2 regions of the Gordonia sp. CNJ-863 genome follow, and region 1 is predicted to be linked to the other one. Evidence: predicted binding sites of a transcription regulator. Region 1 holds the regulator's gene; the other holds the start of a gene.
The links. The regulator LexA, encoded in region 1, represses DNA repair genes until DNA is damaged. The targets are predictions, from matches to a motif close to CGAACANNTGTTCG.
Positions count from the first base shown of each region.

Region 2: BJF87_RS02440 (HNH endonuclease signature motif containing protein) is a predicted target of LexA. The motif match lies at 2,544-2,557, and genes of this name have one in related genera.

Region 1 is NZ_MKKG01000022.1:335,826-340,036, reverse strand. Features, by position in the region: gene BJF87_RS13425 (putative PEP-binding protein) at 1-1,224, shown strand, start outside; gene lexA (transcriptional repressor LexA) at 1,202-1,909, opposite strand; gene BJF87_RS13415 (LysM peptidoglycan-binding domain-containing protein) at 2,147-2,683, shown strand; gene nrdR (transcriptional regulator NrdR) at 2,783-3,250, shown strand; gene hrpA (ATP-dependent RNA helicase HrpA) at 3,224-4,211, opposite strand, start outside.
Region 2 is NZ_MKKG01000004.1:91,697-95,907, reverse strand. Features, by position in the region: gene BJF87_RS02455 (fused (3R)-hydroxyacyl-ACP dehydratase subunits HadA/HadB) at 1-334, opposite strand, end outside; gene BJF87_RS02450 (oxygenase MpaB family protein) at 418-1,689, opposite strand; gene BJF87_RS02445 (MBL fold metallo-hydrolase) at 1,829-2,476, shown strand; gene BJF87_RS02440 (HNH endonuclease signature motif containing protein) at 2,577-4,175, shown strand; gene poxB (ubiquinone-dependent pyruvate dehydrogenase) at 4,209-4,211, opposite strand, start outside.

The sequences.
Region 1 (4,211 bases):
CTCCTCGCCGACGACCTCGCGCCCGCCGACACCGCGGGGCTCGATCCCGCCACCACCATCGCGCTGGTTACCCGCCTGGGCGGGCCCACCAGCCACACCGCGATCATCGCCCGGCAGCTCGGCATCCCGTGTGTCGTCGCGGTCCCCGGTCTCGCCGGGATCGACTCGGGCACGGTGATACTCGTGGACGGCACGACAGGCGAGATCGTCGTGCAACCCGACAACGCCGCCGCGCGGGCCCGTGTCGACGAGTACACGCGTCAGGCCGCACGGGTCGCCGGCTGGTCGGGCCCGGGTCGCACCGCCGACGGTGTGGAGGTGGCGATCCTGGCCAACGTCGCCGACGGATCGTCGGCCCGTGCGGCCACCGATCATCCGGTGGAGGGCGTCGGACTGTTCCGCACCGAACTGGCCTTCCTCGAACGCGCCGACGAGCCGTCGGTGGAGGAACAGGCGGACATCTATCGCGAGGTGCTCGACGCGTTCGGCGGCCGCAGGGTCGTCATCCGTACGCTCGACGCCGGCTCGGACAAGCCGCTGCGCTTCGTGCACCAGCCCGAGGAGGCCAACCCGGCGCTCGGTGTGCGCGGCGACCGGATCGCCTTGGCACACCCCGAGATCCGTGCCCATCAGCTCGACGCGATCACACGCGCCGCGGAGGGTTCCGAGACGAGCCCCTGGGTCATGGCGCCGATGATCGCCTCACCGGCCGAGGCGGCCGCCTTCGCCGCTCAGGTACGGGAACGCGGACTGGTCGCCGGGGTGATGATCGAGGTCCCCGCCGCCGCGATCCTCGCGCCGGCGATCCTGGCCGAGGTCGACTTCGTCTCGATCGGCACCAACGACCTCACGCAGTACACGATGGCCGCCGACCGGATGTCGGCCGATCTCGCATCGCTGACCGATCCGTGGCAGCCGGCGGTCCTGCACCTCATCGCGACGGTCGCGCGGGCCGGACGGGATCAGGGGAAACCGGTGGGCGTGTGCGGCGAGGCCGCGGCGGACCCGATCCTCGCCTGTGTGCTCGTCGGGTTGGGTGTCACCTCGCTGTCGAGTGCTCCGGTGGCGGCCGCCGCGGTCGGTGCCCGCCTCGGCGGCGTCTCACGGTCGACCTGCGAAAACGCGGCGACAGCCGCGCTCGCCACCACCGATCCGGCTGCGGCGCGCGAGGCTGCCGCCGCGGTTCTCGAGAACGAAGAGGTCAGATACGCCGCATCACGGTGACGACCTTGCCGAGGATCACGGCCTCGTCGCCCGGGATCGGGTCGAACAGCTCGTTGTGCGGCATCAGCCAGACATGACCCTTCTGGCGTTTGAAGGTCTTGACCGTGGCCTCGCCGTCGATCATCGCGGCCACGATGTCGCCGTTGTCGGCCACGTTCTGCTGGCGGACGACCACCCAGTCGCCGTCGCAGATCGCGGCGTCGATCATCGACTCACCGACGACCTTCAGCAGGAACAGCGAACCCTCGCCGACGAGCTCGCGGGGGAGCGGGAAGACGTCCTCGACGGCTTCTTCCGCGAGGATCGGGCCGCCTGCGGCGATCCGGCCGAGCACCGGCACGAAGGTGGGCTCGGGTAGCGCACCACCGGTCGGTGAGGTGGGCGTCGGCGGCTCGCTCGGTGCGATGTTGACCGCTCGCGGACGATTCGCGTCGCGCTTGAGGAGGCCCTTGCGTTCGAGCGTCCGCAGTTGGTGGGCGACGGAGGAGGTCGACGTGAGACCCACCTCGTCACCGATCTCGCGGATGCTCGGCGGGTAACCGCGCTCGCGCACGGATCTGCGGATCACCTCGAGAACTCCGCGCTGCCGCGGCGTCAGCGAGGCCTCGGCCGCCGCCATGTCTGCCGGGGCGACGGGCTCGTCGGCGCCCCGCGCTCCGGTGCGCTTACCGCCGTCATCGCTCATGATCGGGTTCCTCTCGATTCCGAACGTGCTGGTAGATCGCTTGTCTGACGACGACCCTAGCCGAGAATGCCGACCGCATCAAACATTTGTTCGACGTGTTGCGAGACAAGTGTCGGAGTGCCGTGCTACAAATCGAACATCAGTGCATCGAACAGATGATCGACAATCGAACAGTTCGAACGCCGACGACGCAGTCGGAGCACGGACAAGCGTTCGACCGGAAACACGGAGGGCATCATGCGCACCGCCACTCTCATCGACCCCGACCGCTCCACCGATTCGGTCCGTGGTGACGTCCTGGAGCGTCCGCGCCCGATGCGCCGCGGCGACGGCCGCCGGCCCGTCGACGGGCGTCCGGTGCCGGAGTCGGCGGTCCGGGTCCGCCGGGTCGCCTCCACCCGGTGCGCCTCGCCGGTCGGTATGCGGGGTCGTGCACCGGTCGTACCCGTCTCGCGTGTTGCGCATACCGCGCCCTCGGCCGTCATCCGGCGGCGTCGGCGCACGGCGACGGCAATTCTCGCCGGCGTCGGGCTCGCTCTGGCCGTGTGGGTCATCGCGGTCGTCGGTCAGAACTACGCCGCGACGGTCACACCTTCTTCGGTCGGCACCGAGGTCGTACACGTGCGGTCGGGCGACTCGCTGAGCACCATCGCATCGCGCGTCGCCCCCGAGATGCCGCGTGAGGCGGTCGTCGACGAGATCATCCAGCTGAACGACCTCCCGTCGAGCGGGCTGCGCGTCGGTCAGCCGCTGCTCGCCCCCCGGTACCACTGAGCACGGGCGGTATCCTCGATGTCACAGGGACCGGCCGACTACCGGCCTGGCATGCGGCGCGGCTGCACCAGAGTGTCCCGTGACCTGCGTGAGGATACGATGCGCTGCCCCTTCTGCAAGAACGACGACACCAAGGTCATCGACTCGCGTGTCGCTGATGAGGGGCAGGCCATCCGGCGCCGCCGCTCCTGCGTGGAGTGCGGGCGACGCTTCTCGACCGTGGAGAGCGCGGTGCTCGCGGTGGTCAAACGCAACGGCGTCACCGAACCGTTCAGTCGCGAGAAGGTGATGAGGGGCGTCCGGCGCGCATGCCAGGGACGCCACGTCGCCGAGGACGCATTGGCGCAGCTCGCCCAGCAGGTCGAGGACACCGTACGTGCCAGTGGATCGGCCGAGATCCCCAGCAACGAGGTCGGTCTCGCGATCCTCAAGCCGCTGCGCGACCTCGACGAGGTCGCCTACCTGCGGTTCGCGTCGGTCTATCGCTCGTTCGACTCCGTCGAGGACTTCCAGCGCGAGATCGACGACCTCCGAGCCGCCTCAGCCGAGTCGGTCAAGAGTTCGTAGGACCCGCTTCTCCGACACCGGGTACGCGGTGCCGAGCCGTTCGGCGAACAATCCCACCCGCAGCTCCTCGACGAGCCACTGGGCCTCGTCGTTGACGTGCGCCTTCCGGTGGTCGGGCACCTGAGTCAGTCGTTGCGCCCACCGCTCGGTCACCCGGTCGACGACGGCTACTCCGGCCTGATCCCGGGCCGCCGATGCAGGGAGCGCCGACAGGCGGGCCTCGGCGGCCGCGAGGTAGCGCGGCACATTCTCCAGATGTCGTCGTGCGGTGGCGGCGACGAATCCGTCGAAGACGAGATTGTCCAGCTGTTCGGCGACGTCATCGGCCGCGAGTGAACCGGCATGTCGGTCGATCGCGGCACGGACCGGTGCCACCCAACCGAGGGATTCGACGGCGAGAGAGAAGTAGTCCGGTGCCGACTCGGTGATCCGTGGACGCAACTTCTCGGTGAGCACGCGGAATGTCTCGGGAGAGCGCACCGCCGACAGGGTGCCGGCGTCGAGGCCCGCCACGACATCGCGGATGGCGCGACGTGTGCAGTCGGCCAGCAACGCATCGAGATCCGGGTAGGGGCTCTGGCTCAGCGCGAGTCGACCCGCGGCCCCGAGGGAACCGGCCACGCGGCGGTGCAGGGGCGGGATCGCCAGGTCGAGGAGCGCGACGATTCCTCTCGCCGGCAATCGATCACGGGTCTGCTCCGACGCGGCGTCGATCACGACCACCCCGCGCGTGCGTCCGGCGTCGTCGGTGATCGCGTCGATGGTCGGGTAACGGGTGAGGCGTTGTCCGGCGATGTCGACGGTCCGCTGTGCGGCGAGAGTGCCGATGCCCTCGTCGGTCCAGGCGCGATACAGGGTGCGCTTCACCGTCTTCGACGCTGGCGGGGTGGCCGCGCGCTGCAGTTCGGCGATGGAATCGGCTCGCGCGGTGATCTCCCCGGCGTCGTCGGCGACCGCGAAA
Region 2 (4,211 bases), on a different contig from region 1:
CGGCGACGATCGGCCGGTGCTGTTCGAAGGCCTGCTCGGTCTGCACGTAGGTGTCGTAGCCGACGATCACGGACTCGAACAGCTCGCGGTTCGCCGCCATCGCCGGGATGGAGGTGAACGTCAGCGGCGCGACGAGTCCCGAATACCCGAGTGCGGCAGCAGCTTCGGGCTCCCAGTGGGCGGGGTGGTAGTCCTGCACCGCGCGGGCGTACTCGCGGACCTTCTCGCGTCCCACCTCATAGGAGCCGTCGAGGACGTAGTAGTGGCCGACGCGCGTCTCGAGGTCTGGCGCCTCGCCGGCTGCCGTCGGTTCCGTGATCGGGGGTTGGGTCATTTTGACAACGCTAATCGCGCGGGTTCCGTCGGCAAAACCGTGGTCGGTGTCCTGTCACGTACTCGACCGTGTCGGATGGAAGGTCACCGTCGCAATCCCTTGCCGTGCGCGAACTCCGCGGGGCGTCCCGAGGACTGCCAGGCGTGCCAGTTCTCCCGGTGCCGGCACATCACCTTCTCGTGCAGCCGACGGAACGTCGGGGAGATCCGGCGCAGCGTCTCGACGAGCGTCACGGCCGGCAACCGCAGGAGGATCAGTGCGAGTCCCGGGATCGGGTTGGGCATGTCGTAGCGGAAGCGCGTCGTCGGCATCATGTAGATCGTCGAGTAGGCGGCGTACATCATGGCGTTGTACTTGCCGCGGATGCGCTCGAGGCCCGTCGCGCTCTCGTTGGCGAACGCGGCCGGGAACGATTCGATGAGTTCGGCGCCGTCGGCGCCGGCGTCGTAGCTGCGGGTGGTGTTGACGAGGGCCAGCAATCGCAGTGAGTCGGCGATGGTCTCGGGGAACCACTGGGTCCGCACGCCGAGGAGGTGCCCGAGGTAGCGCTGGTAGTGCAGCAGCACCCGGATCTCTCGGGGTGTGGTCTGGACCCCGGTCAGCCACAGCGCCGACGCCGGCACGACGCTGCCGCCGAGCAGGGTCAGCAGCTGATACGACTGGCTGATCGGCTCGCCCCACCGTTCGACGTCCCACTCGGGGTGCTTCGCGACGGTGCGTCGGACCCACACATGCATCACGCGGACCCGCATCGCCGTCGCCCGGCCGGCTGATCCCGGGGTGAGCAGCGCGCCGGGCTGGGACACGTCGATCCAGAAACGGGAGGTCTCCAGGAATCGGCGCAGCGCGTTGTCGCCGGCATATCCGCCTGCCAGTGACAACGGCTTGGCGACCGCGGCCTCGGTGTACATCTCGAGAGTGATCCCACCGGCGACACTGAACAGGCCGGTACCCCAGCGGCGCCAGATCGCCTCACCCTCGGCGATGAGATGCGGATCGACCCAGTCGGGAACGGTCTCGAACTCCTCGAACAGTTCGACGAGTGCGGGCGGCGGGTTCTCGACGCTGTCGAGTCCGTCGGTCAGGGCCTTGTCCAGCAGTGTGCGCGCGGCTTCGGGGCCGAGCGTGCCGTAGACCTCGTCGACGAACCGCTCGGCCACGGGATCGGTGCGGAACATGTCCTCGGCGAAGGTGTGCAGGTGTTCGGGCTCGGGGTAGAGGTCCTTGCCGGTGACCTTGCGGACGAGGGCGCGCGTACGCCGGAGCTTTCGGTTCGACATCGCGGCGTCGTAGCTGACGGCCCTCGGGAAGCCGGGGGCGTCGTCGATCGGTCGACTCGGCAGCACTGCGGACACGGGAACCCCCAACTGTTTGAGACGAATCGAATCATGTGTATCACTCGAGGGTTGACCAGCGCACGTTCGCCCTTGACCTGAAGTTCACTTGAAGTTGCACGGTGGGGGCGGAGCCGTCACCACTCAACGAGGAGATCCGATGCGACAGGTGCTACCCGACCTCTGGGAGACAACGACCGACAACCCGTTCCCCGGTCTCACCACCCATGCGTATCTGTGGACGTCCGACCGCAACGCGCTGTTCTACTCGATGGCATCGGACGCCGAGTTCGACGATCTGGAGAAGCTGGGCGGTGTCGACGACCAGTACCTGTCCCATCAGGACGAGGCCGGCCCGATTCTCGGTCGTGTCGAAGACCGGTTCGGGGCGACGCTGCACGCGCCCGCTCCCGAGGTCGAGCGGATCGGCCGCTTTGCGCGCGTGGACATCGCGGTCGCGGAACGGTACGTCGACGACAACGGGGTCGAGGTGATCCCGACTCCGGGGCACACGCCCGGCAGCACGTGCTACCTGGTGCCTGGTGATGACGGTCTTCGGTACCTTTTCACCGGGGACACCCTGTATCTGAGCGCATCCGGGGAATGGGCCGCCGGATACCTACCGTTCAGCAATGCGAATACCCTCGCGGAGAGCCTGCATCTGCTGGCGACCCTCGCTCCCGACGTGGTCATCTCGAGCGCATTCGCCGGGGAGTCGGCGGTGAATCAGGTTGCCGCGCAGGACTGGTCGGGCTACATCGAGCAGGCGCTCGAAAGATTGGCAATCGCGTCCGGAACAACACGTTGATGTGCGGGTGATCTGCTGGTGAAGCCTGTGGAGCTTTCCTGCGTGACGACGGATTCGTGTGTAACATCGAACATGCATTCGAACCGCGGAATCTTGGGGGGTGACCGTCGTGGCCGTTGCTGCAACTGTCGACGCCGCCGACCCGGCACCCTCTGACGCGGTCGCGATCATCGAGCAGATGCACGCCCTCACCGACCGGTTGCAGAATGTTGACCTCTCTCGATTGTCCGATGTCGAGGTCGACCAGGTGGCCGCCGAGAACGAGCGTCTGATCGCCCGCCTGACCTACGCCGGCAACCAGCAGATCGTCGAGGTCGAGAACCGCAGCCTGGCCCGAAAGACCGGTCACCGCAGCATCATCCAGTACATGCAACACCGCCTGCGGATCGCCTTCCCCGGCCGACGCCACGCCGAGGTGAAAGCCACCGCCACCTACACCGACCTCACCACCGGACAACCACTCGAACCCGAGCTGCCGACGCTCGCCCGAGAATTGGCCGACGGCCGGGTGGGGTCTGCCCACGTTCATGCGGTGATGGACGTCGTGGACCAGATCCCACATGCCGTCCCACACGATGTGCGCGCCGCCGCCGAGCAAACCCTGGCCGAATACGCCGCCACGCTCACGCCCGCCGAGATCGGTCAGGTCGGTGCCCGACTGCTGGCACACCTCGACCCCGACGGAACCCTCACCGACCACGACGACCGCGTACGCCGCCGCAACCTGCAGGTGAACCGGCAACGCGCCGACGGGACCTCCAAACTCATCGCCAACCTCACCCCTCTGGCGCGGGCGCGGATCATGACTTTCCTGGCCGTCTGGGCCCGACCGGGCATGAACAACCCCACCGATCCCGAATCGCCGTGCGGTTCGATCGAGGACGCCGACCCCGAGGTGGTCGCGGCAGCAGCCGACCGCGACCACCGCACCCCCGCACAGCGCAATCACGACGCCCTCAACGCACTGCTGGAAGCGGTGTTCGACGACGGAATGCTCGGCAAGACCCACCGAGGCCTGCCGGTCCAGCTGATCGCCAAAGCCGAGCTCGACGACCTCATCCGCGAAACCGGGTCCGCCACCAGCGCCGACGGCACCCTGATCCCCATCGCAGACCTCATCGCCATCGGCGCCGACGTGCAGCCCTGGTTGGCGGTGTTCAGAGACGCCACCGCGGTCCCGCTGTACTTCGGACGCGGCAAACGACTCGCCACCATGGAACAGCGGCTCGTCTCGTTTGCCAGACCTGACGGCGAGATGTGCTCCAACCCGGACTGCGACATGCCCACCACACACGTGGAAATGCATCACGCCCACACCGATTGGGGTGATGGCGGATTCACCGACATCGACAATCTCACTCCGGCCTGCACCCGCCACCACCACATGGTCGGTGACCAACCCGGTCAATACTCGACCCGGATGATCGCCGACGGCGCCGACGAAGGCAGATGTGTCTGGCAGTTGAACGCCGAACCAGGGGCGCCACCCAACCCCGAACGCATCAACCGGCGACCCGACATAGCCGGACGGTTCCGCGAAGTCCTCACCGACATTCGTGACGCCATCCACGGACAACTCGAACCGTTGTCCGTCGATGCACCACGCCCACAACTACGGCAGGTCATCGATCTGCAGGAGGCGTCACCCGCCGAACTCGCCATTGCCTCGGTGTTGCTGAATGCTGCCTACCTGAACTGAGACGGCCTGCCGAGTATCCAGAACTGGTGGCAGTCA